2 regions of the Rhodococcus sp. OS5 genome follow, and region 1 is predicted to be linked to the other one. Evidence: riboswitches for the same ligand, from Rfam matches in the RefSeq annotation. Region 1 holds a riboswitch; the other holds the start of a gene.
What was found. Region 1 has a riboswitch for S-adenosylmethionine ahead of ACVZUB_RS20125 (LLM class flavin-dependent oxidoreductase). Riboswitches for the same ligand answer to the same signal wherever they lie in the genome.
Positions count from the first base shown of each region.

Region 2: another riboswitch for S-adenosylmethionine. It lies ahead of ACVZUB_RS07280 (putative leader peptide); the one in region 1 lies ahead of ACVZUB_RS20125 (LLM class flavin-dependent oxidoreductase).

Region 1 covers NZ_CM166368.1:4,339,376-4,346,779, reverse strand. Annotated here, with positions in the region: gene ACVZUB_RS20145 (alpha/beta hydrolase) at 1-384, shown strand, start outside; gene ACVZUB_RS20140 (excalibur calcium-binding domain-containing protein) at 437-796, opposite strand; gene ACVZUB_RS20135 (dicarboxylate/amino acid:cation symporter) at 969-2,342, opposite strand; gene ACVZUB_RS20130 (phosphodiesterase) at 2,682-3,587, shown strand; SAM riboswitch class IV at 3,666-3,779, shown strand; gene ACVZUB_RS20125 (LLM class flavin-dependent oxidoreductase) at 3,867-5,108, shown strand; gene ACVZUB_RS20120 (NtaA/DmoA family FMN-dependent monooxygenase) at 5,129-6,496, shown strand; gene ACVZUB_RS20115 (stealth family protein) at 6,548-7,404, opposite strand, start outside.
Region 2 covers NZ_CM166368.1:1,551,573-1,558,976, reverse strand. Annotated here, with positions in the region: gene ACVZUB_RS07300 (ABC transporter ATP-binding protein) at 1-1,550, opposite strand, end outside; gene ACVZUB_RS07295 (ABC transporter permease) at 1,547-2,437, opposite strand; gene ACVZUB_RS07290 (ABC transporter permease) at 2,430-3,428, opposite strand; gene ACVZUB_RS07285 (ABC transporter substrate-binding protein) at 3,431-5,068, opposite strand; gene ACVZUB_RS07280 (putative leader peptide) at 5,205-5,294, opposite strand; SAM riboswitch class I at 5,303-5,397, opposite strand; gene ACVZUB_RS07275 (GNAT family N-acetyltransferase) at 5,415-6,005, opposite strand; partial or broken gene ACVZUB_RS07270 (FAD-dependent oxidoreductase) at 6,014-7,124, opposite strand; gene ACVZUB_RS07265 (ABC transporter substrate-binding protein) at 7,135-7,404, opposite strand, start outside.

The DNA.
Region 1 (7,404 bases):
ACTGCCGTCCAGGCCACGATATCGTCTCGAAGTGGAGATCCGGCCAACATCTGGGGTGTGCCAGGGGGACCGGAGTGGGAGGCACACGATTCGTTGATCAACGCAAAGAAGTTGCGTGGCAAGGAAATCTACGTGTCGACTGCAAACGGTCGTCCCGGGTCCGACGAGACGCTGCAGACTCCTGAACTGCTCGAGCGTCTGGTGATCGGCGGCGGCATCGAGGTTGCCGCCCACGCCTGCACCAAGATGTTCGACGCGCGGTTGCAGGAGCTGAAGATTCCGGCGCAGGTGGATTACGAGCCGAACGGCACGCACGCGTGGGCGTATTGGCGTGAACGACTGCCGAAGGCGTGGCCGACTCTGTCCCGGGCATTGGGCGTCTGACGGTTCGACAACAGTGCTCGGGTTGTGGATGCACCACAACCCGAGCGTTGGATCACTCGCAGGCGATGCCGTCGTTGTCGCGGTCGAGATGCGGGGCGTATCCGTTCTGGCCCCGGTACAACGGAGCTGCGCCGGCATTACGAACGGCTGTGCAGTTCTGGTAGTACCGCGCTGGTGCGGGAGTGTTCTGCGGCGCCGGCTGGTTCTGGGGCGCTTGCGGAGCGGGCGGCGCCGGCGGTGCGAAGACCGGGGGAAGGAACGGCTGGACTGCGTCGGCAGAGCCAGTCGGAATCATGCGTGCGATCTCGATCGGTAGGAAATCGAAAACCGTGGATGCCTGAGCGGCGGGTGCGGCAACCAGAGTGATTGCGGCGCAACCTGCGACGCTGAATGCCAGACGGCGGAGCTTCATGTGACCTCGTGTTCAACTGGGCAGCCCTTCCACTTCTGAGGGCTGTGCCGGCTGAGCATACTGGTCATAACGACCAAATGGTTTATTTCGGTAAGGGTGAAATCTGGGGTGAAAAGCAGCGTCCCCGCAACGTATTGCTCAGGTGCGGGGACGCTGCTGTTGTCATCGAGGGTTACGCGTCGACAAGTTCCTCGGCGAAGGGATCACCGTTGCGGGGAGCGTCGAAGCGCTCCTTGTCGAGGATTCCCTCACGCTTTGCGACGATGACCGGAACCAGAGCCTGGCCGGTGACGTTGACTGCGGTGCGGCCCATGTCGACGATCGGTTCGACTGCGAGGAGCAGTCCGACGCCGGCAAGGGGAAGACCCAGGGTGGAGAGCGTGAGTGTGAGCATGACTGTCGCACCGGTGGTTCCGGCCGTTGCTGCCGAGCCGATGACCGAAACGACGACGATCAACAGGTAGTCGGTGAAGGTCAACGGAACGTCGTAGAAGCCTGCGACGAAGATCGCCGCGATCGCGGGATAGATTGCGGCGCAACCGTCCATCTTCGTGGTGGCACCGAGCGGAACGGCGAACGAGGCGTACTCACGAGGAACACCGAGGTTGCGTTCGGTGACGCGTTCGGTCAGAGGCAGAGTGCCGATCGACGAGCGCGAGACGAAGCCGAGTTGAGTTGCAGGCCAGACACCGGAGAAGAAGCTTCGGACCGAGAGGCCGTGCGCGGCAATCAGGATGGGGTAGACCACGAAGAAGACGATGGCCAGACCGATGTAGATGGCCGCGGTGAATACGCCGAGCGAGCCGATTGCATCCCAGCCGTAGGTGGCGACAGCGTTGGCGATCAGTGCGGCCGTACCGATTGGGGCGAGGCGAATGATCCACCACAGGACCTTCTGGACGATCGCGAGCAGCGAAGCGTTGAACTCGAGGAACGGCGCAGCCTTGGGGCCGATCTTCAGTGCAGCAATGCCGATTGCGCCGGCGATGACGAGCAGCTGCAGGACGTTGAAGCTCAGCGATGTAGTCGCCACGCCTTCGGCGACGGAAGTCTTTGCACCCAACCCCAGGAAGTTGTTCGGAACCAGTCCGGTGATGAACGCCCACCACGAACCGGAACTCTTGGGTTCCTTCGCGGCTTCGGCGGCGACGTCGGTCCGTGAACCGGGATCGGTGATCAGGCCGACGATGATGCCGATGATCACAGCGATGAAAGCGGTGATCGCGAACCAGAGCAAGGTCTGTACGGCCAGGCGAGCTGCATTGGCGACCTGGCGCAGGTTGGCGATGGAGCTGACAATGGCGGTGAACACCAGCGGGATCACCGCAACGGTGAGCAGCTTGACGTAACTCGAACCGATGGTCTGCACGGTGCCGACCAACCAGTTGACGTTGCCGTCGGCCGCATCAGGCATTGCCCGGGCGACGAGACCGATGATGACGCCGAGTACGAGACCGGCGACGATCTGCGGTCCGAATGCCGTCGCCCAGGACGGAAAACGGGACGTGGACTTTTCCGGCACGCCGGTGGAGGTGGAGCTGGGCATGACTATGCCTTTCGAAAATCAAGGGAGCGAAACGCAGCGCGGCACCAGAGGCCGGGCAGATTCGAAGAAATGTTTCCTGGTACGCGTCAGGTCAGAGCGAGCGCGTACACATTGCGCTCGCCTGCAGGCGAAGGTCGACGTAACGCCGACTGGTCAGGAACAACACTGTCCACACACTACTCGCAGCTTCAACTACTCGATCCCGAGGGTCGCCGCGGGAGTTCGCTTCGTGTTCGTCGGGTGTGCCCCGATCAGTCACTGTTGGTCGGTTGACTAGTCTCGACGATCAGTAGGTGCCGCACCGGCGCCTACGCGTCGGCAAGCGGAAGCGAGAGACCGATGAGCGTTCGGAATGCCGAGTACCCGCGTCCGAAGCATTTCCTGGTGCACCTCAGTGACACGCATCTGGTGGCTCAGGGGGAGTTGTACGACGCCGTGGATGCGTCGACGAGATTGCGGGAAGTTCTCAGCGGGATCGTGGCCTCGGGCGCACGCCCGGATGCACTGATATTCACCGGCGACCTGACCGACCAGGGACACCCCGACGCATACGCGGAATTGAAAGCCATCGTGGAACCCGTGGCGGCCGAGATCGATGCGCAGGTCGTCTGGGCGATGGGCAACCACGACGACCGCCCTACGTTCAGATCTCTGCTGTTGGGCGAGGACGCCACCGATCATCCCGTCGACAACGTCTACGACCTTGACGGACTGCGGGTGATCACCCTGGATTCGTCGGTTCCCGGGCATCACTACGGTGAGATAACGGATGTCCAATTGGATTGGCTACGAGCAGAATTGGCGGTGCCGGCGCCCGACGGAACAATTCTGGCGCTGCATCATCCGCCTGTTCCGTGTATTCAGGATCTCGCGGTTCTGGTGGAGTTGCGCGATCAGTCCCGGTTGGCAGACGTCTTGCGTGGCAGCGACGTCCGGGCGATTCTTGCCGGGCACCTGCACTATTCGACGACGGCGACGTTCGCCGGCATTCCGGTTTCCGTGGCGTCGTCGACGTGTTACACCCAGGACTTGAACGTGGAAGTCGGTGGTCAGCGTGGTCGTGACGGGGCTCAGGGGTGCAATCTGGTGCACGTGTACGACGAGACAATTGTTCATTCGGTCGTTCCACTCGGCGCGCACGTGACGGTCGGTGAGCCCGTCGACGCGGCCGAGGGTGCCCGGAGGCTCAGTGCTGCCGGCATTCGAATCCTCGAGAGCGAAAAGGCGGCACGCTCGATCATCTGAGGTGGAAGGCGGTTTCCGGCACCCACGCGCAGTTCTGAGTGATTGCCGGGCGGTCGCGTACTCACTACCGTCGAGGTAGGTGCAGAGCTCCAGCAACAAGGACCGGCTAGCTGGACGGCAACCCTTCATGCCGATGGGGTGCCCCGGAATCACACCTGGCGATACGCGCGGTGCGTGTCGCAAGCGGCAGTCGCCACGAGAACCGTCAGTCCGGTGCTGATGGTTTCTGCGGTCGGCACTGTGCGCTCCCGAGTAGTTCTCGAACAGGAGTATGCGCCGATGACCTCCACCCCTTCTTCTCATCTTGCTCCGTTGCATCTCGCCGTAGCGCTGGACGGTGCCGGTTGGCACCCTGCAGCCTGGCGAGAGCCGCACTCGCGCCCGAGTGAGCTGTTCAGCGCGTCGTATTGGACTGACGTGGTGACGACCGCCGAGCGTGGTCTGCTCGATTTCGTCACCATCGAGGACAGTCTCTCGGTGCCAGCCAACCCACTCGAGCCTGTCGACGACGCGGTTGACCGGGTGCGCGCTCGGCTCGACGCACATCTCGTGGCCGCCCGCCTGGCACCGATCACGAGCAACATCGGGTTGATCCCGACCATCACCACCATTCACACCGAACCGTTCCACGTGTCCAAAGCCGTTGCCACGCTGGACTACACCTCGCGCGGTCGCGCCGGGTGGCAGGTGAAGGTGTCGGCGTCGGAATCCGAGGCAGCACATTTCGGGCGCCGCGACATCCCAGCGCTCACCGATGCCGACCGTCAGTCGATCGTTTCAGGCGTCCTCCCGGACTTCGTGCGCGCGCTGTTCGACGAAGCTGCGGAGGCAGCCGACGTCGTCCGGAGACTCTGGGACAGTTGGGAGGACGACGCCGAGATCCGTGATGTGGAGCAGCGCCGATTCATCGACCGGGACAAGCTGCACTACATCGACTTCGAGGGAAAGTACCTCTCGGTCCGTGGACCGTCGGTGACTCCGCGCCCGCCGCAGGGGCATCCCGTCGTCACCGCATTGGCTCATCAGCGGGTCGCGTACGAGCTGGCGGCGCGGACGGCCGATCTGGTGTTCGTGACGCCGTTCGACGACGAGCAGGTCACGGCAATCCTGGGTGAAGTGCGAGCAGCCGAAGAACACGTGCAGCGCACCGGCGAACCGCTTCGGGTCTTCACCGACATCGTCGTATTCTTCGATGCTCCGGAAGAAACCGGAAAGGAACGGCTCGCTCGCCTCGACGCGCAGGCCGGCGCCGAATACCGTTCGGACGCGCTGACCTTCACCGGCACCGCGGCTGAGTTGGCAGATCTTCTGTTCCGGTGGCAGCAGTTGGGAATCGACGGCTTCCGGTTGCGGCCGGGCGTCGTCGTGGACGACCTCGACGCGATCGCAGGTGAGCTGGTACCTGAATTGCAGCGACGCAGCGTATTCCGCACCGAGTATCCGCAGACGAATCTTCGCGGACTGCTTGGCCTACCCATCGACGTTCCCAACCGCTACGCCGCCGGTACTCCGGCCGCCTGACAGACGAGGAATACATTTTCATGAGTTCTCAGAAGCGTAAGCAGGTCATCCTGGGTGCCTACCTCGGCGGCGTCAACCATCACACTGCATGGTGGGATCCGCAGGCGGGCAGCCAGATCGAGTTCGATTCCTTTGAACACACCGCTCGAACCGCCGAGCGTGGGAAGTTCGACTTCTTCTTCCTCGCCGAAGGCCTTGCCCTTCGTGAGCGTGCAGGACAGATTTTCGATCAGGACATCATCGGTAGGCCGGACACCTTCACGGTCCTTGCATCGTTGGCGGCGGTAACCGAACACCTCGGATTGGCCGGCACTATCAATGCCACGTTCAACGAGCCGTACGAACTGGCCCGCCAATTCGCGACGCTCGATCAGTTGTCCGGAGGACGTGCCGCCTGGAACGTCGTCACCTCGTTCGACGCATTCACCGGCCAGAACTTTCGCCGCGGCGGATACCTCGACCGCGCGCAACGATACGAGCGTGCGGAGGAGACCGTAGCGCTGGTGCGTGAACTGTGGGATTCGTGGCGAAGCGACGACATCGTGGCCGACAAGGCATCAGGGCGCTTTCTCGCGCGACCGGATGCCGGTGAATTCGCTTTTCATGGATCGCATTTCGACGTGAACGGCCGATTCACAGTGCCGCGTAGCCCGCAAGGGCGCCCGGTTATTCTGCAGGCCGGGGTGTCGCCGCAGGGGCGCGATTTTGCTGCCGGCAATGCCGACGCGATCTTCTCACCGTACGGTCAGTTGCCCGAGGCGGCCGATTTCTATCGCGATATCAAAGCACGTGCCGTTGCGGCCGGACGTGACCCGGGTGACATCAAGATCCTGCCGTCGGCGAGTTTTGTTCTCGGCACCTCGGAGGCAGATGCGATCGAGAAGTACCGAGAGATTCGCGACCAGCAGGTCACCGGCCAGACCGCTTTGGTTCTGCTCGAACAGATCTGGAATCTCGATCTGTCGAAGTACGACCCCGAAGGACCACTACCCGATATCGCTCCGGATCCCGAGGCTCCGCCGATCATCCAGGGCCGCGCCTTCATTCACCAAGATCGTTTCGCGACCGTCGCAAAACTGCGCGCGGTAGCGGAGAGCAAGAAGTTGAATCTGCGCGAAGTGGTGATCGATCAGTTCGAGCGTGGACCGATCGTCGGTACACCGCAGCAGGTTGCCGAGAAAATAGATTCGTTTGTCAGCAACGACGGTTCGGATGGGTTCATCCTCGGGTCGCACCTTGTGCCGACCGGCCTCGACGAGTTCGTCGACGACGTGGTGCCGCTGCTGCAGGATCGAGGTGTTCTCCGCAGTGACTACGAAGGAACGACGTTGCGTGACAATCTCGGTCTGCCCATTCCGGTGCAACGGGAGCATGTGACAGCACGCTGATCGACCGAAGTAGCAAGGGCCCAGCCGAAATCGGCTGGGCCCTTGTTTCGTCTAGGCTTCCCAGGGCGCCGGGATGGGGTAGTAGCTCTCCAGGAACTCCGTGATCTTGCGTGTCCGAAGTTCCAGATCGATCTCCGGAGCGCTGCCGTCGTTGAGGCAGAAGAAGTCCATGGAGCGCTTGGCGAGCAGTGAGTCCATGTCGCGCAAACCGGCCTTGACCGTCGTGTCGACGTATTTGACGGCGGCGGACTTCTGCACCACCGACCGTCCACTCATGAGCGTGTAGTAGTGGTACAGCGAATTGGTCACCGAGATATTGGAACTCGCGCGGAAGGTGCTTGCTGCAGTGGCCGCGAAGTCTTCGGCGAACTCGCGTTCCATCTCGGCCATCACGCTCTTGCGTAGTGGCGTCGCTGCGTGCTCCAGATGTCTGGTGGTCATCAGACCGAAGCGGTCCTGCAGCAGACGGCGGTTGACGCGGGCCGCATTCTCGAACCCGCTGCGGTCGTTGTCGTTGTGTCCCAATCCGATTCTGGTGTCGGCCTCGATGAACATGCTGATCCCACCGGGGGAGAAGAACATGTCAGGGCCGACGGGGCGACCGAAGAACATGTCGTCATTGGAGTAGAGGAAATGCTCTGCCAGACCCGGAATATGGTGCAGCTGGCACTCGACAGCTTGAGAATTGTGGGTGGGCAACACACTTGGATCGGCGAAGAACTTTTCGCTGGGCATGAACGTGACTCGCGGATCGTCGGCAAGCCAGTCCGGACGATCGGAATCGGTTGCGACGAAGATCCGCCGGATCCACGGCGCGTACATGTGGATAGATCTAAGTGCGTATTTGAGCTCGTCGATCTGACGGAAGCGCGCTTCTGATTCGTCGCCCTCGCCGACGATGTAGTTCT
Region 2 (7,404 bases), 2.8 Mb from region 1:
TACTCGTTTCGGGGATTGTCGAAAATCTCGGTGGTAGTGCCGATTTCGAGCAATCGCCCGGCCTGCATGACGCCGACGACGTCGCTGATCTGGCGAACAACCGCCAGATCGTGGGAAATGAAGAGATAGGTCAAGCCCAGTTCTCGCTGCAACTCGTCGAGTAGCGCCAGAATCTGCGCTTGCACCGAGACGTCGAGAGCGGAGACGGGTTCGTCGAGAACGAGCAGATCCGGCTTCAACGCGAGCGCACGAGCGATCGCCACCCGTTGACGCTGGCCGCCCGAGAGTTCGGCCGGTTTGCGGCTCAGGAACTGCTCGGGAAGTGCAACCTGATCGAGCAACTCTGCCGCACGAGTCTGCTGCTGGCTGCGTCCACCAACCTTGAAGGCCCGCAGCGGCTCCGCAACGATGTCCTGGACCGACAATTTCGGGTCGAGGGATGCATAGGGGTTCTGATACACGAGCTGGATCCTTCGGCGCAGCTCACGCAGGTCGCTGCCCTTGACCTTCGTGATGTCCTGGCCGTCGAAGGAGATGGTGCCGGCATCCGCCTGCTCCAACCGCACGGCGATGCGCGCCGTGGTCGACTTGCCGGAGCCCGACTCCCCCACCAGCGACACCGTCTGACCCCTCGGAACAGTCAGCGACACTTCGTTCACCGCGGTGATCGAACTCCCGCGTCCGACGTTGAAGTGCTTGGTGATTCCCGTCAGGGTCAGCAACGGGCTGGTGTCCTGGCGGACCGGGCGAACGACTGGTCCCGAGGACAGGCTCGGCGCAGAGCTCAGAAGTTTCTTCGTGTACTCGTCTCGCGGGTTGTCCAGAATATCTGCGGTGCGGCCGGATTCGACGATCCTGCCGCCCTGCATCACCAGGATCCGGTCCGCGCGGTCTGCGGCCACACCCAGGTCGTGCGTGATCAGGAGCACGGCGGCACCGGATTCGGCAATCCGCTCGTCGAGATGGTCGAGAATGCGCCGTTGAACCGTGACGTCCAGAGCACTGGTCGGCTCGTCGGCGATTACGAGGGCCGGGTTCGCGACAAGCGCGATACCGATCAGAACTCGTTGCCGCATACCGCCGGAGAGCTCGTGCGGGTACTGGCGTGCTCGGATTTCCGGCCGGTCGATACCCGCGCGCTCGAGCACCTCGACGGCGTCCAACCGGGCTTTGCGACGGTCTGCGAGGCCGTGGATCCGGAGGACTTCTGCAACCTGGTCGCCGATCCTCGTCACCGGGTTGAGCGAGGTCGTCGGATCCTGCGGCACCAAACCGATACGCGCGCCGCGGATTCGCTGCCACGCACGGTCGGAATACGAGTCGATCTGTTCACCCTCGAACTCGACGGTCCCGCCGGTGACGTGGCCACTGCCGGCGAGCAGACCCAATATCGCGTGGGCCGTGGTCGACTTACCGGAACCCGATTCCCCGACCACCGCAACTACTTCGCCCCGACCGACGGTGAAGCTCACGCCGGATACCGCGGGCTCGGCGCCGTAGGCGATCTGTAAGTCGGTGACGGAAAGCAACTGTTCCTCGGTCGTGCTCATCGCCGGTTGTTCCTTTCGATCTCGTGGCCGATACGGTGTGCCGAGATGACCACGGCGACAATCGCGAGACCGGGAAGTGTGGTCATCCACCAGGCATTGGCGAGGAAATTACGTCCCTCGGATACCAGCGATCCCCATTCCGGGGTAGGCGGAACGGCGCCGAATCCCAAGAAGCTCAGAGCCGACACCGCCAGTACTGCCTGCCCGAACTCGACAGCGGACAGCGCGACCACCGGCGCGTAGGAGTTGGGAAGCACGTGCCGACGCAGGACACCGAGCCACTGCACACCCGAACCGAACGCGGCCTCGACGTACTGAGCGCCGCGCACCCGCATCACTTCGGCACGCATCACTCGCGCAAAGTTCGCGACCATGCTGACGCCGACCGCGATGGCGACGTTGATGGTGCCGAAGCCGAGTGCGGTCACCAGTGCCAACGAGAGCAGTAGCGCCGGAATGGACAGCAGCACGTCGACGGTGCGCATCAGCACGGCGTCGACGACGCCACCGACAAAGCCCGCGAGCAAACCGATTATCGATCCCGCCACCAATGCGATTCCGACCGCCACCAAGGTTGCGGTCAGGGACAGCGCGGCGCCGTGCACGAACCGTGTGTACAGGTCACGACCGAGATTGTCGGTTCCGAACCAGTGAGCCAGGCTCGGGCCCTGCAGTTTGTCCGCCGGGACACCGGACAACGGATCGCCGCTGGCAAAGAATCCGGGTGCGACGGCAAAGCCGATGGCAAGCAACACGATCAACACCGGAATCACCAAGCCGGGCTTTCGGATCCAGCCGATGGCCGTGGACTTTCGGCGCGAAACAACAGGTGCCTTCGCCTCGACGGTCGGATCGAGGAGTAGGGGTTCGATCAATGTGTCAGACATGAGCCGGCTCCAGATCGGTCGAGCTTTCGGTATTCGACTTTTCGGTGTGACTCTTCTTCGTCTGGATGATCCGTGGATCTATCAAGGGGTAGAAGAGGTCGACCGCGAGGTTGACGAGCACGAACACGAGAGAGGCGAACACAACGACTCCCTGCACCACAGGGATGTCCTGCGCCATCACCGACGTCTGTGTCAGACGGCCGACGCCCGCGCGGGAGAACACCGTTTCCACAACCACCGAGCCCGCCAGCAGCGTGCCGACCAGCACACCGGCAATGGTGAATGCCGGAATGCTCGCCAGTCGCAACGCGTGACGGGTCTGCACGCGCCAACGGCTTGCGCCCTTGGCGTACGCAGTCTCCACGTGCGGCGAACGTAGCGTCGACTGCAGGCTGGTCGTGAGCACCTGCGCGATCACCGCGCCGGTCGGGATCGCCAAGGTGATCGCCGGAAGAATCACCGTTGCGAATCCCTTGTCTCCGAAAGCGGGGAAGATGTGCAGACGGAACGAGAACAGCTGCAGAAGAATCAGGCCAACCCAGAAGGTAGGCACCGCCACACCCAGCGGCGGCAGCGAGAACAACAGATTCGCGAGCCACCGCTTGCGGGTGTAGGTAGCGAAGAACGCGATCGCCACTCCGAACAACACGGCCAGAACCAAAGCGGTGGTTGCCAAGACCAGAGTGCTCGGCAGCGCCGAGAAGATGGCATCCGTCACCGACTGACCGGTGGAGATGGACGTACCGAAATCGCCGCGAAGAGCATTCGTCAGCGACGTCCAGTACTGCACCCACACCGACTGGTCCAAGCCGTACCGTGCCCGAAGCTGATCGAGCGCAGCCTGATCCACTGCAACACCCTGACCGGACGAGTCGGCAGCCATGCTGACGGGATCACTCGGCAGGAGGAACAGAATCACGAACGAGATGGTGAAGGCGGCCCACAGAACCACAGCGGCCTGGCCCAGTCGGGTGAGTGCGTATCGAGTCATGATTACTTACCCGACAACCATGCGTCGTAGAACTGCAGGCGCGAGGAGGCTTCGAAGTTCAGGTCCTGCACACTCGATCCGGCGCCGATGGCCTGCGAGAGCTCGATGGTGGGGATGGAGAGTCCACGGTCGAGGATCAATTCCTGTGCGGTGGATACCAGTTCGCCGCGTTGGCCGTTGTCCGTGGCTGCAAGCTGGTCTGTGAGTACCTTGTCGAGCTCCGGATCTGCGCCGCGACGGTTCAGGTTGCGGCCTTCGGTGCTGAACGATGCCCGCAAGATGTCGGCGTCCGCGCGAGTGCTGTTGTAATACAGCGAATCGTAATCACCCGATACTCCCTTCTCGGTCCATTCACCGTTCGAGACCAAGTTGAGCTGCAGGTCGACGCCGACCTTCTTGAGCTGCTGCTGCACGAGCTCGAGGATGGCCTGGTTACCCGAGAACACCGGACTGAAGGTGACGCTGAAAGTGAGCTTCTGCCCGTCCTTCTCGCGGATACCGTCGCTGCCGGTCTTCCAACCAGCCGCGTCGAGGAGTTTCGCCGACTTGTCGGCGTCGTACGTCACGACACTGGATTCGTCGCTGTAGAGCGGAGTGGTGTGAGCCAGCGGGCTCGTGGCCGGGAAGAACGACGGATCCAGAACGGTGTCGACGAGTTCTTGGCGGTTGATCGCGGGAATGATGGCCTGACGAACAGCCTGATCAGCGAGAACGCCGCGACTGACGTTGGGCTGGAAGAAGAAGCTCACACCCGGGTTCGGCCTTGTGAGGATTCGTCCACCCGCGCCCTCGATTTGCGGCGCATCCTGCGGAAGCGCATCGCTGACCGCATCGAGCTGGCCGGAGGCCACGCTGCCGGCCCGCACACCGGATTCGGGAACCACCGTGAAGTCGACGCCATCGAGGTACGCCTCGCCCTGATGCGCGACCGCATCCGAGGCCCAGTTGTATCCCGCACGCTTGGCGATCTTGACGCTCTTGTCCTGCTGCCAGTCGGTGTACACGAACGGTCCGGAGGCGATCACCGCTGCACCGGGGCAGCGCTGCTCGGATGCCAGCGCGGTGGTGGAATCGGCGAGGATTCCGAGCTGTGGCGTCGAAGTTGCTTGCAGGAACTGAACATTGGGTCCGGAGAAATTGATCTTCGCCGTGTGAGCATCTACGACGTCGGTACCGGTGTACGAGGACAGGTAACTCTTCGCCAACGACGCGTTCGGTCCCAGGTTCTTGACCGAGTCGAAGGTCTTCTTCACCGAATCCGCCGTCACCGGTGTGCCGTCACTGAAGGTGGCGTCGTCGCGAAGGACGAACGTGAAGCTAGCGGCGTCGGGGCTGATCTCCCAGCTCTTGGCGAGCCACGGGGTGATCTCTCCGGTGTCGGGATTTTGATCGGTAAGCGAATCCACCACTGTCCGAGTGACATACACGGTCTGGTTACTGCCGGCCTGGGCCGGATCGGCGCACGTCGGCGCCTGCGACAGACCGTAGCGAAGGGTTCCGCCGGACTGGGCGGGGCCTGCGTCGGCAGCACTGTCACTCCCGCTGCTGCAGCCGGCGAGGACGGTGCCGAGAACCGAGACAGCACCGATACCGGCGATTACGGTCGCGCGTTTGCGGGCACCGAATGAGGGCGAAGACACCAAGAACTCCTAAAGAGGCATGCCGAAGAGCGCACCCGTCGCCTGAGACGAAAAGGCGATCGAGCACGAATCACTTGTGAGAGAAGAGAAAACAGACTTGTCGACGACTCGCCTGAGTGTGAATGACTGACCGAGGTCAGTTGGTACAGAAAGATCCCGCGGTGCGGCACAGGTCTACGTGACGACGCGACCAGGCGGTATCGAAACCGCCTTCGACTGCCTTCATTTCGTGTTCCTCCATCGGTCCTGGCGGTAGCACCCGCACCCGATCACTCGGGGGGTTGCTGCGACTTCAATGAGCCAGGTCTCTCGGTCGCTCTGGATGGTCGTTCGCAAGTGTACGAGGTCAAACCCGGGTGTTGTCAACCCGGTCGGTAGGAATTGCTGCTCGAGTCACATTTTCGAGGACCCGAAGTTGTTTCTCGAACGGGTGGATGCCCACCTCTTCGGGCGAGAGTGAAGCGTCGTAAAGCGGTGTGTATCCACTGGACAGATACAGCGCGACGGCCTCCGGCTGCCGAGGACCCGTCGTGAGAAACACACGGTTGTATCCACGAAGTTCGATCTCTCGTTCCAACTCGCGAACGACGGCCTTGCCGAGGCCGCGCTTCCGATAGTCGACCGATGTCCAGATTCTCTTCAGTTCGGCAGTGGTGGAATCGAATTGACGAAACGCACCGCCGGCGATCGGCAGACCGTCGTGGGTGAGCACCAGAAGCGCACCCTGCGGATAGGCAAATTCTTCTGCCGGATACGTCGTGAGATCCTCGAGCATCGCTTCGCGAGTCCCGCCGTAACGCGAACTGTATTCGAGTGCCAACTCTGCGATCAGTGGAGCTGCCAGGGGATCGTCCTGCGATACCGAATAGACCTCTACCGCTCCGATACCCTCGAGCTGCCGAGTTCCGAGCTCCAGTGCCACAACACTTTCCTCCATGAATCTGGTCAACGCTCCCCCAGCCTGAAAACTTCCGGAGCGAGGGTGGTTCCGTCGACGAGGTCCGCCACAAGTTCACCCAAGGCCGGACCGAACTTGAACCCATGCCCCGAGAACCCCGCCGCCACTGTGACGGCGCCGACTCGGTCGATGACGAAGTTACTGTCCGGCGTGCTCGTGTACTTGGCAGGTGAGCGACTCGACACGGGTGGAATCGACACCGGGCAACCACGACTCGGCGTACTGGGCCAATCGCCGCTCTCCGTCGACGTCAGGGGTGTAGTCACGGGTCTGCGGAGTCACCACCGGCCCGGTCGCGTGTTCGCCGATCTTGATCCCGTCCTCGGAACCAAGCCCGTAGATCCCCGCGGTCTCCAATTCTGCGCCGGTGTGGTGAACGAAACTCGGCCACTCGACTCCGGGATCGAGCGGTGCGAAGTGTGCTGGTTGTTCCTGTGTCGTGCGCAGTGTCGGCAATACGATCTCGGAGCCGAGACCGCTGTCTGCGATCAGGTCCGCAGTCCACGCACCGGCCGCGATCACGACCTGACGAGCTGCGAGCGTTCCACTGTCCGTCACCACGTCCACGCCGTAGGACGCTCGCGCGAGTGCCAACACCCGAACATCGTGACGGACCTCGGCACCGGCAAACACCGCTCCCGCCTTCAGAGCGGTCACGGCGCGGTCCGCGTGCAACCGGCCTGCGTCGGGATGATGGAGCACCGTGGTGTCGAATCGCAGCCCCGGCCAACGGGCGGACGCCTCGGCAGGGGTGAGGATCTCACCCTTGATGCCCGCCTCGAGAAGTATCTTCGCCTTGGACTGCACGGCCTGCGGCAGGCCGTGATCAACGGCACCGGTGAGTTCCAGGAACCCGATGTCCGTCGTGGTCTCCAACTCCCGCCACAGCGGCAGCGCGTCGGCCGCCAAACCTGTGTACAGGTGATTGTCGTACGCCTGCCGGTAGATGCGCGAAGTACCGTGCGACGCACCGTGCTTGTGCCCCGGCCCGAACTGTTCCAGCTGAACGACGCTACGTCCGCGTGCCGCGAGCCGCCAGGCGGCGGAGGACCCGACGAGTCCTCCGCCGATGACGATCACATCGAAAATCTCACTCATGGACGAGAGCTCACTTGGTCTTCGGAAGGCCGGGCGGGTTGATCAGGGACGTGTCGACGGCTTCGCTGGTGATGTTCCAGCGCTCGAGGATCTGCTGGTACGTGCCGTTCTCGATCGTGTGGTTGATCGCGTCGTTGATCGCCTTGATCAGGCCGTTGTCCTTCTTCACCAGCACCGCGATCTGCCCCTGCAGGGTGTCGCCGGCCCCGGAGAACTCACCGACAACCTCGGTCTCCCCCGACTGCTTGGCGTGGAACTGCGACGACGGGTTCGGGCCGAA